Regions from separate parts of the Neobacillus phoenicis genome, predicted to be linked through region 2. Evidence: riboswitches for the same ligand, from Rfam matches in the RefSeq annotation. Region 2 holds a riboswitch; the other holds the start of a gene.

Region 1 (6,142 bases), 2.1 Mb from region 2:
CGAAAAGAAGAATCATTGCTGCTGTATAAAGAATTGGGTTCGTGCTTGTTGTGCCTGCCAGCATGAAGTTTAAGTTCATAAACGCACCGGCGATTAATGCTGGAAGAGTCGCTAAACCGACAACTAATCCTAAACCAACAAGTAATTCTCCCCAAGGAATTAATACGTTAAAGATCTGAACATTTGGAATAGCAAATTGTTGTAAGAAATCTGCGTACCAGGCTTGCACTGCTGGATGATCACCAGTTGCATTTGCGAGTGCTCCTTTTAAAAATCCGCCAGCGTCAAATCCACCTGTTAATTTATGATAGCCCGCTTCAATCCATTGTAAACCAAGCCAAACTCTTAAAACTGTCCAAACAACTGCTGCTTGAGGGGTTTTATACCATCTCATCACAATCATCTCCATTTATTTTTTTGTGAAATATTTCACAAATTAATATAATAATAATTACTTTCCCCTATCGATGAGGGGTGTTCAGCTAGCTGTTTATGTAGGGAAGTTAGTTTGTGCTTCTTGGTTTGTGAATTGTTTCACTATCTTCTCTACACTTATAATATACTCTCCTGTACTTTAAATGACAACGGCTTTCACAGTTTCTTAACATATTAATGTTAGAAAATTGAATAGAATGTGAACTTACTAAGTTGTTTATATTAGAATCGTGCTTCTACATAGTTGTGGATAAATATTCTGACTTTTGTGGATATTGTGAATAAGTCTGTGGAATACCTTTAAACCGGGACTTTTGATGTTGATAACGCAGTGGATAAACACGGAAAATTCGTGACTATTGAATTAAATTTTTACATTTTGTTCAAATAAAAAAGTAGTTCTAGTGGTTTGCTACTTCTACTTTTCCTTCTTCTCTCTGAAAATAGTAGATTTAGAGGTTTGCTACTTCTACTTTTTCCTTCTTCTCTATGAAAAAAGTAGATCTAGGACCTTGCTACTTCTACTTTTTCCTTCTTTTCTCTATAAAAAGTAGATCTAGAGCCTCGATACTTCTACTTTTTCCTTCTTTTCTCTAAAAAAAGTGGATCTAGACCCTGGCTTTCTTAAAATGAAAAAAAAGAGCCATATAGCTCTTTCATTATTTGTAGACTCTTATAAAGCCTTAAGCGTTTTTATTTGTTTCACTCTCTCGTATTCTCCTATAATCGGATAATAGATAAGATTATTTTGTTTGGCCAGAAGGGCAATTTCTCTATCTGTCGCTTTGATTACAAACGTTTCCTCCGCCACTTCTTCAATCCAAGTAATGGAAGGAGTCACCTGTTTATGCTTCACTCCATGCACCAGCCACGTTTCCTTCTTGTCACTCTTACTAAACCCCGTTACCGCTACTTGAGAACACGTATTATTCTGTTTAACTGGGGAATTTTTACACACATAGACTAAATCCTCAATTACCGCACTCGCTGTAGGAAACATTCCCGCTCCTGGTCCCTGAAGTGTAATCTCTCCAACTATATCAGATTGGACATTTACTGCATTCTGGACGCCTTCTACATGGTAAAAAGGATGTTCTTTACTCAATAGGGCTGGATTGACAGTTGCAATAATTTGATCACCTAACCTTGTAATACTCGCAATATGCTTAAACCTTAGCCCTGCATTTTCTGCAGCATCAATCAATTCACTTGTTATTGAAGTAATCCCTTCACGTTTAACATCCTGCCAATTGGGTTCTTTTCCAAAAGCCAGTCTGCTTAAAATCATGGTTTTATAAAAAGCATCAAAGCCCTCCACGTCATTTGTCGGGTCAGCTTCAGCATAGCCATTCTCTTGTGCTAATACTAACGCCTGTGCAAATGACTGCTTTTTCTCCCTCATTTCTGTGAGGATAAAATTGGAGGTGCCATTGAGAATTCCTCGAATTTGCTTCACACGATTAATGTTTAATAACTGTCTAAGTGTTTGTATAACGGGAATTCCTCCAGCAACAGTAGCTTCAAAACCAACCGAAACTTTCTTCTCCTCTGCCAGTTCAAGCAGTTCTTTCCCGTGGTGGGCGAACATTTCTTTATTCGCTGTAATGATGTGGCATCCACGCTCAATCGCTGATTTCAAAAATGTAAAAGTTGGCTCTTTGTCAACAATAGCCTCCACAACAACATCAAGCTGCTCGAGGTTTAAGATATCCGCAAAGTCTGTTGTTACTAATACATTTTGACTAATATTTCTCTTTTTTTGCGTGTTTCTGATGAGAACAGCGGCAACTTCAACCTTCTTGCCTAATGCAGCAGTGAGCTCCTCACTGTGTGATTGTATTGTTCGATATACTCCTTCTCCAACTGTTCCAAATCCAAGGATTGCCACTTTGATTACAGACACATACATCCATCCCTTCACTTCACGAATTTTGACACGAAGCTTCTTTATTTTTACAAAAGAAAAACCCTCTTCAATAAGAAGAGGGTTGGTTTCCTCCTCTTATCTATCAGGTTAAATAATAACCTGCAGGAATTAGCACCTTTTCAAGGAATACCTTGAAGGTTGCCGGGTTTCATCGGGCCTAGTCCCTCCACCACTCTGGATAAGAGTTTTTATTTGATTTTTAATTAAATTTCCAAGTTATAAAGAGAATTTTAGTTGATGCAATGTTAAATGTCAATATATTCTTTCTATTCTAACTATCGTATCCCTGTAAATCTGGCATGCTCTTCTTTTACTAAGTTGATAAAATTCTCTTTCTCAAAATCCATACTGGTAATCATTTTAATATTATTCTCATTACTTAAGAACCGTTTCACCTTCCTGTTTTGGTGAATGATGTATGCGTATCTAACATCCTTTTCCAGTAAAGTAAACCACTCTTCTTCCCTTAATCTGATTATATTTTTTTCAAATTTCGATTTCGGGGACCAATCAGGAATGAAAAATTCAATGACTTCCCCTGCTAGATCAAATAGCAAATCAATAATAAAACCACTAATGGAAATTCACTCCTTACATATTTTATATCGTTTCGCGTACTGAGTGATTTAACTCTTTTATCTTATTTTTCTTCTGTTCGCTTCATTCAATATTATCCATGTTATCTTATATTTTCAGTTATAATAAAAATACTAATTACTCCCTCTTTTACTTGAATCTCGTAGGTCGCAACTTTATAGTTATAACTTCTAAATGTTTTGGATTTTCATTAATATTATTTTCTACCTCTAACTTATGCTGCATAATGATTTGTTTTCTTTGCTGCAAGGTTTCATTCCCTAATTCATAAAGATCCATATATTTTTTATATTAGAAAAATGCATTCCTGTCAAAATAGTTTTTTATTACAGGAACTGATTTATTTGACGTACGAATAGACTGATACAGCTGTTTATGAAATGCCCTCTATAAAGATAAGTGTCTACGATACTCCATCCAAAAAAGCCCGCCAATTAGGGGGGCCTTTTTAGTCTTCTTTAGTTAAAGAACGCTGATAGCAAGCTTTATATATAATATAGACGCTACCGAAATTACCTACCCCAATAGGGACGCCGCTTTTTGATCAAGGTAATAGTGGATGTTTTCATGCTGCTGAAGCACGCTTGCAGGATTAGTATTGGTAACAGGTCCTTCAATGGTAGCTTTCACAATCTCTGCCTTTTTTTCGCCGTTCGCAAGAAGGAAGATCGTCCGGCTGTTTAAAAGATGCTTCACCCCAAGTGTAATGCCTTGCTTCAGTTCCTTTTTCTCCTCAAAGTATTTCTGTCCTACACTCTGAGTGGTCTCATCAAGGTCGATAACATGGGATTTCAGGCCGAAGTCCACTCCCGGTTCATTGAAACCTAGGTGTCCGTTCATTCCGATTCCAAGAATCATCAGGTCAAATCCGCCGTATTTTTCGACCAGTTCATCTTTCTTTTTACATTCATTTTCCAGATCTTCGCTCATTGTATCAAATAAGTGAATGTTTTCTTTCTTGGCATTCACTTGATGAAAAAAATTACTGTTCAAAAATAGCTGACAGCTTCCTATATCCTCCGGACCTACTCCTACCCAATCATCGAGTCCGATGAAAGTAGCCTGTGAGAAGTCCACACGCCCAAGCTTGTATGCCTGAACGAGATAACTGAGCATTTCTTTCGGCGTGTCTCCTCCTGGAATACAAAGAACACTGTTAGGTTTACTATTAAGCAGACTGATGATTTCCTCTGCTGCGTTTTTTGACATTTCTTCATATGTGTCATATACATGTACGTTCATTCTTTCACTCCTCCTGCGGTCATGCTTGAGACCAATTGTTTTTGGAATAGAGCCACGATGATGAGCGGAGGAAGTGTCGCCAAGATTCCGCCTGTCGCGATCATACCGTAATCGACCGCGTTCTTCCCGCTAAATTCAGCAATGGCTACCGATATAGTCTTTGATTCAAGGCTTGAGGTAAACAATAGACTGAAAAAGAACTCCTCCCAAGTCAAAAGAAAACTCAATACGCCAGTCGCTAGAATCCCCGGACGTACAATCGGGATGACGACCTTCCATAAAGTCTGAAGCCTTGAGGCTCCGTCGATCATCGCAGCTTCCTCAAGCTCCTTTGGGAAACTGCGGAAATAGCTCTGCATCACCCATATGACATACGGGATAACAAACGTTAGGTCAAGAAGTACCAAGGTCCATTTTTGATCCAGCATTCCAAGTTCCGATAAAATCAGGTACAAAGGAATTACGATTACAACTGGCGGAATCATATAGGAAAACAAAAACACATATGTGATGCTGTTCCGGAAAGGAAACTGGTAACGAGCGATACTATAGGCTGCAAGGCTTCCTACAACTAAACTGATAATCATTACAGTGATGCCAACGAAAAGGGTATTCCCCATGGCTATTTTGAAAGTATAGGCCATCTCGTTCCCTTCATTCGTGAAGATGTCCACATACCGGCTGAATGTAAGATGATCCGGAATCCATTTCAGAGGGACCTTTGTTAGATCCCTTTGAAAGGAAATGCTCGAAATGAAGAGCCACAGGTAAGGAGCAATGGTGAAAAAGGTGACGAGTAAAGCAAACGTATATTGCAGTGTTTTGAATCGTTTTGAATATCTCACCCTACTCCTCTCCTTTCTTCAAGGTCTTCACGTAAACAAAGGTAAGAATAGCCACCATAATGGCAATCAGGTACGATATCGTCGCACCCTTCGAGTAATTCACTTCTACAAAACTTGTTAGATAAGCCTCGTAGGTAAGTGTCAAGGTTCCGTTTGCAGGACCTCCCCGTGTGGTCGCATAGATGATGTCGAAAACCTTGAAAAGGTCCATAGTCCTCATAACGAGTACGACCAGGATGGTTGGCTTTAAGTAAGGAAGCGTCAGGTGATAAAATCTTTTTAAAAGGCCTGCCCCGTCCATCATGGCTGCTTCGTACACACTCTTGTTTGCCATTTGGAGGCTTGCCAGCATGAAAATCGCCACAAGAGGGGTCATTTTCCAGCTGTCGGCAAACATCACCATGTGGATCGCAACCCATGGGTCTCCGAGCCAACTTTTGTATTCGTCGATGAGGCCGATTTGACTTAAAAAGGCATTCAACGCCCCATATTCTGGGTGATAAATCCACTTCCACATCGCCCCGTTTACGATCGTCGGAACTGCCCAAGGTATAATAAATATACTCCGGAGGAACGTCTTACCTCTTAAATCCTCATTTAATAAAAGGGCAATTAGTATCCCTAGGCTCAGTTGAAGGAAGAGAGAGAATCCAGTAAAGTATGCAGTTCTTCCTACAGTCTCCCAAAATCCTTGATCCCCTAACAATTGTTTGTAATTATCGATTCCCACCATTTCGCCATAGGACGAACTGGTGATGTCCATGTTTTGGAACGTGTACCAAAAGGTTTGGAGAAGAGGGAAGAGGACGATCCCGAATACCAATATGGCGGCCGGTACGATCAATAGCAAGGCGAAGGTTCTATCTTTGATTGGTCTCATTTTCCCACCTCATCTTTCTGTCTCAAAAGGGAGGAATCTCCTCCCTTTATACTATTATTTGCTTGAGATTTCTTCTGCTTTTTTCTGAAGGATGTCCATAGTTTCCTCCGGGGTCTGCTTCCCTAAAAGGGATTTTTGGACTTCCACTTGAATCTCTGTTGAAAGTGCTCCGTACCAAGGCACGCGAGGGCGGTTTTCAAGCTGTGCATACTGGGT
Region 2 (6,142 bases):
GAAGGATCAAACGTTATTCTGAAAGCGGTTAACTCTTTAGGTCACGCGTTAACATTGTTACCTGAAGTACCCTTATTAAATAATAAAGTTATTAACTCTGCCGGAGCTCCAGTTCCTGCCATCTATAAACTTGAAATCTTAGGCGCAGCTGGTACATCGGTTCTACTTGCAGCTGCAGTATCGAAGTTTATCATTAAAATTTCATGGAAGGAATGGGTAGCAACCTTCGGGGAAACGCTTAATGAATTAAAATACCCTATCATTACAATCGGTTCAGTGGTCGGATTTGCTTACGTTACAAACGCATCAGGGATGAGTACGACCCTGGGAATGGCTCTAGCAAAAACGGATGTACTATTTTCCTTTTTCTCTCCAATCCTCGGTTGGTTGGGGGTGTTTATCACTGGTTCTGATACTTCATCAAACTTATTGTTTGGGAACATGCAAAAGATTACTGCGCAGTCCCTTGGTATGGACCCGATTTTAGCAATTGCTGCAAACTCTTCAGGGGGGGTAACAGGAAAAATGATTTCCCCACAATCTATTGCTGTAGCGTGTGCAGCAGTGGGTCTTGCTGGAAAAGAAGCAGACTTGTTCCGCTTCACATTTAAGCATAGTATTGTGTTGGTTGTCCTAATCGGAATTTTGACATTCCTGCAAAATAGTAGTCTGTTGAATTGGATGGTACCCTAAAAAATTCAGTAGATTAAGACCACCTTTATTTTCGGGTGGTCTTTTTTTTAGTGGCGCATAAATCCGACATATTTCTCAGGAAATTTTGCCTATCAGTCCACATATTGTCGAGTAATTATAAAAGGGTTTCCTGTCTAGTTTGCGGAATAGTTAAGGTATACACGTTTAGACCGGAGTGGTATTAATGATCGAAGCTATCCAAAAATTCCTCGTAAAAATGCAACAGCAGGAACATGTCTATCCTTTAATTCATCAAGCAGAGGTACAGGTAAATCTCCGTTGCGAGCATCAAGTAGTGCAATTAGTGATAAAAAACGGTGCTGTTTTTATTCTCCAAAATCCATCGGCGCAACAAAGCATCTACGAGATTAGTGGCAATGAAGCCGCAATGAAACAATTAATTGAAGGAACAACTAGATTACGGTTGCTAGAACAAAAACGGGAGATAAAAGTAGATACTTCGTTACGAATCGCATTATTACTTGAGTCCCTTTTTTTTCTCACAAAAGCACAGGAAGATCTTGCAAAAATTATATAAAAATCATTGACTTCAAAAGGGACATCCTGTAATGTATTATTTAAATATTCTATCAATTAAAACAATCACATAAACATTCTTATCAAGAGTGGCGGAGGGACTGGCCCTTTGAAGCCCGGCAACCGGTTTATACACGGTGCTAAATCCAGCAGAGCATAAAAAGCTCTGAAAGATAAGAAGAGAGCCCCCTCTTCTTATGAAGCGGGGGTTTTTGTTTATTTAAGGGAGGAGCTAGGATAATGGGAGAAAATCAAAAGAAGTATCGATTTGAAACATTAAGTGTTCATGGAGGTTTGGCTCCAGATCCAGTAACAGGTGCTCGTGCAGTTCCTATCTATCAAAACAATGCCTACCAATTTAAAAGTACTGAACATGCAGCAAACCTATTTAGTTTAGCAGAACCAGGGTACATATACACCCGTATTCATAATCCTACTACAACCGTATTTGAAGAAAGAGTAGCCTTGTTAGAAGGCGGTGTGGGAGCACTGGCCGTTGCAAGCGGTATGGCAGCAATTACCCTCGCTATTCTTAATGTGGCTGAGGCAGGAGATGAGATTGTTGCTGCTTCCAACCTCTATGGTGGAACGTATAATTTATTCGCAGTGACCCTTCCGAAATACGGAATTAACGTCAAATTTGTTGATGCTGAAAATCCGGAGAATTTCAGAGCTGCAATAACTCCAAAAACAAAGGCAGTTTTCGCAGAGACAATTGGAAACCCAAGCTTACGTGTGCTGGACATTGAAAAAGTGGCAGATATTGCACACGAGGCAGGCGTCCCATTAATTATCGACAACACCTTTGCAACTCCATACTTATGCAGACCGATAGAGTACGGGGCAGACATTGTTATTCACTCTGCAACAAAGTGGCTTTTAGGTAATGGGACAACAACGGGCGGCGTTATTGTCGATGGTGGGAAGTTTGACTGGAATTCTTCTCGATTCCCTGGCTTTACAACTCCAGATGCAAGCTACCATGATCTTGTCTATGCAGAAGCATTAGGCGCTGTAGCGTATATTGTAAAGGCACGTGTACAATTATTGCGAGACCTCGGTCCGGCACTGAGCCCACAAAATTCATTCCAATTTACACTAGGCCTTGAAACCTTGCATGTTCGGATGAAAGAGCATGTAGCCAATACGAACACAATCGTAGACTACTTATTAAACCACCCAGCAGTAGAATGGGTATCCTATCCAGGGCATCCATCACATCCAGACCATGAATTAGCGAAAAAATATTTATCTAAGGGCGCAGGCTCCATGGTTGTGTTTGGAATTAAGGGTGGGAAGGAAGCAGGAGCAAAGCTCATTGATTCACTATCCTTATGGGCGCACGTTGCCAATGTTGGCGATTCAAAAAGTCTAATCATTCACCCAGCCAGTACCACTCATCAGCAATTAGATGCAGAGGGTTTGAAGGCGGCAGGTGTGTCGGAGGACTTAATCCGTCTTTCTATTGGGATTGAAAATGTCGAAGACTTAATTGATGATCTCGAATCTGCGATTGAGACAGCAACGGGACTGGCATCTATCAAAGCAAATGCCTAAAATTTACCTAATGTGATAAGTAAGAATTAATAGATTTTTTTATTGACACCCTTTTTTATCCGTGATACGATAGCTTTCGTACTAAAATAACTACTGAAATTGACTAACGTCTTAATTGAATATAGAATGCTGTAAGCTCTTATCAAGAGAGGTGGAGGGATGTGCCCGATGAAGCCCGGCAACCGTCAATGTTACATTGAAATGGTGCCAATTCACACAAAGCGTTTGCTTTGGGAGATGGGAGAAAGGTCTATTTTACTAATGCCTTTCTGCCCGTGCAGAAAGGCTTTTTATTTTTCTAAAATAGAATCTTTTCAAGGAAACAGTCAAATTCTATAGGTAAATGACAGGATATAGTAGATTCTTTCTGAATTTTAGGTAAATAGGATAGAAGCGGGTGATTCAAATGATTTCAATAAAAAACGTCCGTAAGATTTTTCCTTCCAAACAAGGCCAGCTAAAAGCGGTCGATGACGTGAATTTAGAAATTCAAGAGGGGGAAATTTTCGGGGTCATAGGATATAGTGGTGCCGGAAAAAGTACGTTAATTCGAATGCTTAATGGGTTGGAGCTACCAACCGATGGATCAGTCACAGTAGCTGGTCGTGTCATTTCAAAGATTAAGGGCAGTGAGCTTCGTAAAGCACGTCAAGAGATTAGTATGATCTTTCAACATTTCAACTTACTTTGGTCAAGAACAGTAAGTGAAAATATTGCTTTTCCACTGGAAATTGCAGGTGTAAAGGGACCTGAAAGACAGAAAAGAGTTAATGAGCTCATCAAACTCGTCGGACTTGAAGGACGTGAAAACGCCTATCCTTCACAACTGAGTGGGGGACAAAAACAGCGGGTAGGGATTGCGAGAGCCCTTGCTAATAATCCAAAGGTTTTACTTTGTGACGAAGCAACTTCAGCACTGGACCCTCAGACAACAGATTCCATTTTGGATTTGTTAGTCGATATCAATAAGCGGCTAGGTCTGACCATTGTGTTGATTACACATGAAATGCATGTTATTCGAAAAATTTGTCACCGGGTAGCTGTAATGGAAAGCGGCCGTGTAGTGGAGCTTGGTTCCGTGTTAGAGGTGTTCCGTAATCCGCAGCAGCAAATTACGAAACGATTTGTTCAACAGGTGACAGAGCCAGAAGAAACAAAAGAAACGGCGGAACATTTGCTGGCAAGGTATCATTCCGGTCAGATCGTTCAATTGACTTTCATTGGCGAGTCAGCTGAGCAGCCGCTCATCTCTAATTTAATCAGACACCATGATGTTACAGTAAATATACTGCAGGGGAAAATTTCGCAAACGCAAAGTGGTTCATATGGAACTCTCTTTATTCATCTTGATGGTGACGAAAAAGAAGTAAACAAAGCCATAGACTTTATTCGTTCTCAGCAGGTTGGTTTGGAGGTGGTTACAAATGAATAATAGTGGAAAATATTTTGAAAATGTCGATTGGATCATGATGTGGGACGCCACGAAAGACACCGTTTATATGACAGCTATTTCGGTTCTCGTTACCTTTATCTTGGGGACATTCTTGGGCTTACTTCTTTTCCTAACAACGAAAGGGAATCTGTGGGAAAATAAGCCGATTAATACGATCATTAGTGGAATCGTTAATATTTTTCGTTCCATTCCGTTCATTATTTTAATTGTCTTATTAATTCCGTTCACCACCTTCCTATTAGGAACGATGATTGGGGAAGATGCGGCCTTGCCGGCACTAATCATTGGCGCTGCTCCCTTTTATGCTAGGATGGTGGAGATTGGCCTGCGTGAGATAAATAAAGGGGTTATTGAAGCAGCTAAATCAATGGGAGCAACAACAAGCACGATTATTTGGAAGGTGTTACTACCAGAATCCATGCCTGCTCTCATTTCCGGTATTACCGTTACAGCTATTGCTCTTGTGGGTTACACAGCGATGGCAGGAGCGATCGGTGCAGGAGGGTTAGGTAACCTTGCCTATAACTATGGTTTCCAACGGAACCAAAATGACGTAACTTTTGTTGCTACAGTCATTATTTTAATTATCGTGTTCATCATTCAGTTAATTGGTGATTTCATCACTTCAAAATTAGATAAAAGATAAAAATAAAAGGAGAGTTCAACATGAAAAAATGGTTATCCGTTTTATTAGCTTTAACATTAGCCCTAGCTCTTGCAGCTTGTGGTAAATCAGAAGAAAAATCAGAAGGTACTTCAGAAAAGGGCGGCACTACTAAATTAGTAGTTGGAGCTTCAACTGTGCCACACGCAGAAATTTTAGAACAAGCTAAACCATTATTAAAAGAAAAAGGAATCGACCTTGAAATTACAACTTTTACTGACTATGTGTTACCAAACAAAGCCTTAGCTTCAAAAGAATTAGATGCAAACTATTTCCAGCACATCCCTTACTTAGAATCTCAAAACAAAGAATTTAACTACGGATTTGTTAACGCTGGCGGCATTCACATCGAGCCAATCGGTGTTTATTCAAAGAAATACAAGAAGCTTAGTGACCTTCCAAAGGGTGCTCACTTAATCATGAGTAACTCTGTAGCTGACCATGGCCGTCTACTTTCTTTACTAGAAGCACAAGGCTTAATCAAGCTAAAAGAAGGCATTGATAAAACAAAAGCAGAATTAAAAGACGTTGTAGAAAATCCAAAGGATCTAAAATTTGATGCAAACTATGAAGCAAAGCTTTTACCACAAATCTTCAATAATGGCGAAGGTGATGCAGTATTAATTAACTCTAACTATGCAATTGATGCTGGATTAAACCCAGTGAAGGATTCTATCGCAATTGAAGACAAGGAATCACCGTATGTAAATGTTATTGCCGTTCGTAAAGGCGACGAAAATAAAGAGGCAATCAAAGCTCTTGTAGAAGTACTTCATTCAAAAGAAATCCAAGACTTCATCCTTGAGAAATATAAAGGTGCTGTTGTTCCGGTTTCTGAATAAAAATGATTCCCTTTTTAATAAGAAGGAAATAGTAAAAGTCAGTGAGCTATTCACTGGCTTTTGCTATTTCTGAAGTCATACATGAAACGTTTGGATTGGGTAAAAATAGAAGAGATATTACACCCAAATACACTTGGCAAAAGTTGAAAAAATAAGGTATGATTTTAATCGAGTGTATTTTTACATAAATGGGTCCGAGGATTTTTTTATCAGAAAATTCTTTAAAAATCACTTCTCATTCTCATTTAGCAATTACTTAATGAAAATACAGGTCTTGTTTGTACTGTTTAGGAGTTGCTAATACATTTCATTTGTTATAAGATTGTAATGAGAATAAAATGAGAATAGAGTTATAGACCAAACTCGGTCTACAAGATACAACACTTTCTTTTCGGA

Evidence for each region. Region 2 has a riboswitch for S-adenosylmethionine ahead of AA0X95_RS07845 (methionine ABC transporter ATP-binding protein). Riboswitches for the same ligand answer to the same signal wherever they lie in the genome.
Region 1: another riboswitch for S-adenosylmethionine. It lies ahead of AA0X95_RS24330 (homoserine dehydrogenase); the one in region 2 lies ahead of AA0X95_RS07845 (methionine ABC transporter ATP-binding protein).

The regions. Positions count from the first base shown of each region.
Region 1 is NZ_CP154847.1:4,744,091-4,750,232, forward strand. Features, by position in the region: gene AA0X95_RS24325 (DoxX family membrane protein) at 1-394, opposite strand, end outside; gene AA0X95_RS24330 (homoserine dehydrogenase) at 1,109-2,338, opposite strand; SAM riboswitch class I at 2,435-2,547, opposite strand; gene AA0X95_RS24335 (glucosamine-6-phosphate deaminase) at 3,476-4,201, opposite strand; gene AA0X95_RS24340 (carbohydrate ABC transporter permease) at 4,198-5,046, opposite strand; gene AA0X95_RS24345 (carbohydrate ABC transporter permease) at 5,048-5,809, opposite strand; gene AA0X95_RS24350 (ABC transporter substrate-binding protein) at 5,981-6,142, opposite strand, start outside.
Region 2 is NZ_CP154847.1:1,532,792-1,538,933, forward strand. Features, by position in the region: gene AA0X95_RS07830 (L-lactate permease) at 1-693, shown strand, start outside; gene AA0X95_RS07835 (hypothetical protein) at 878-1,231, shown strand; SAM riboswitch class I at 1,308-1,410, shown strand; gene AA0X95_RS07840 (O-acetylhomoserine aminocarboxypropyltransferase/cysteine synthase family protein) at 1,471-2,787, shown strand; SAM riboswitch class I at 2,924-3,031, shown strand; gene AA0X95_RS07845 (methionine ABC transporter ATP-binding protein) at 3,194-4,219, shown strand; gene AA0X95_RS07850 (methionine ABC transporter permease) at 4,212-4,886, shown strand; gene AA0X95_RS07855 (MetQ/NlpA family ABC transporter substrate-binding protein) at 4,907-5,746, shown strand.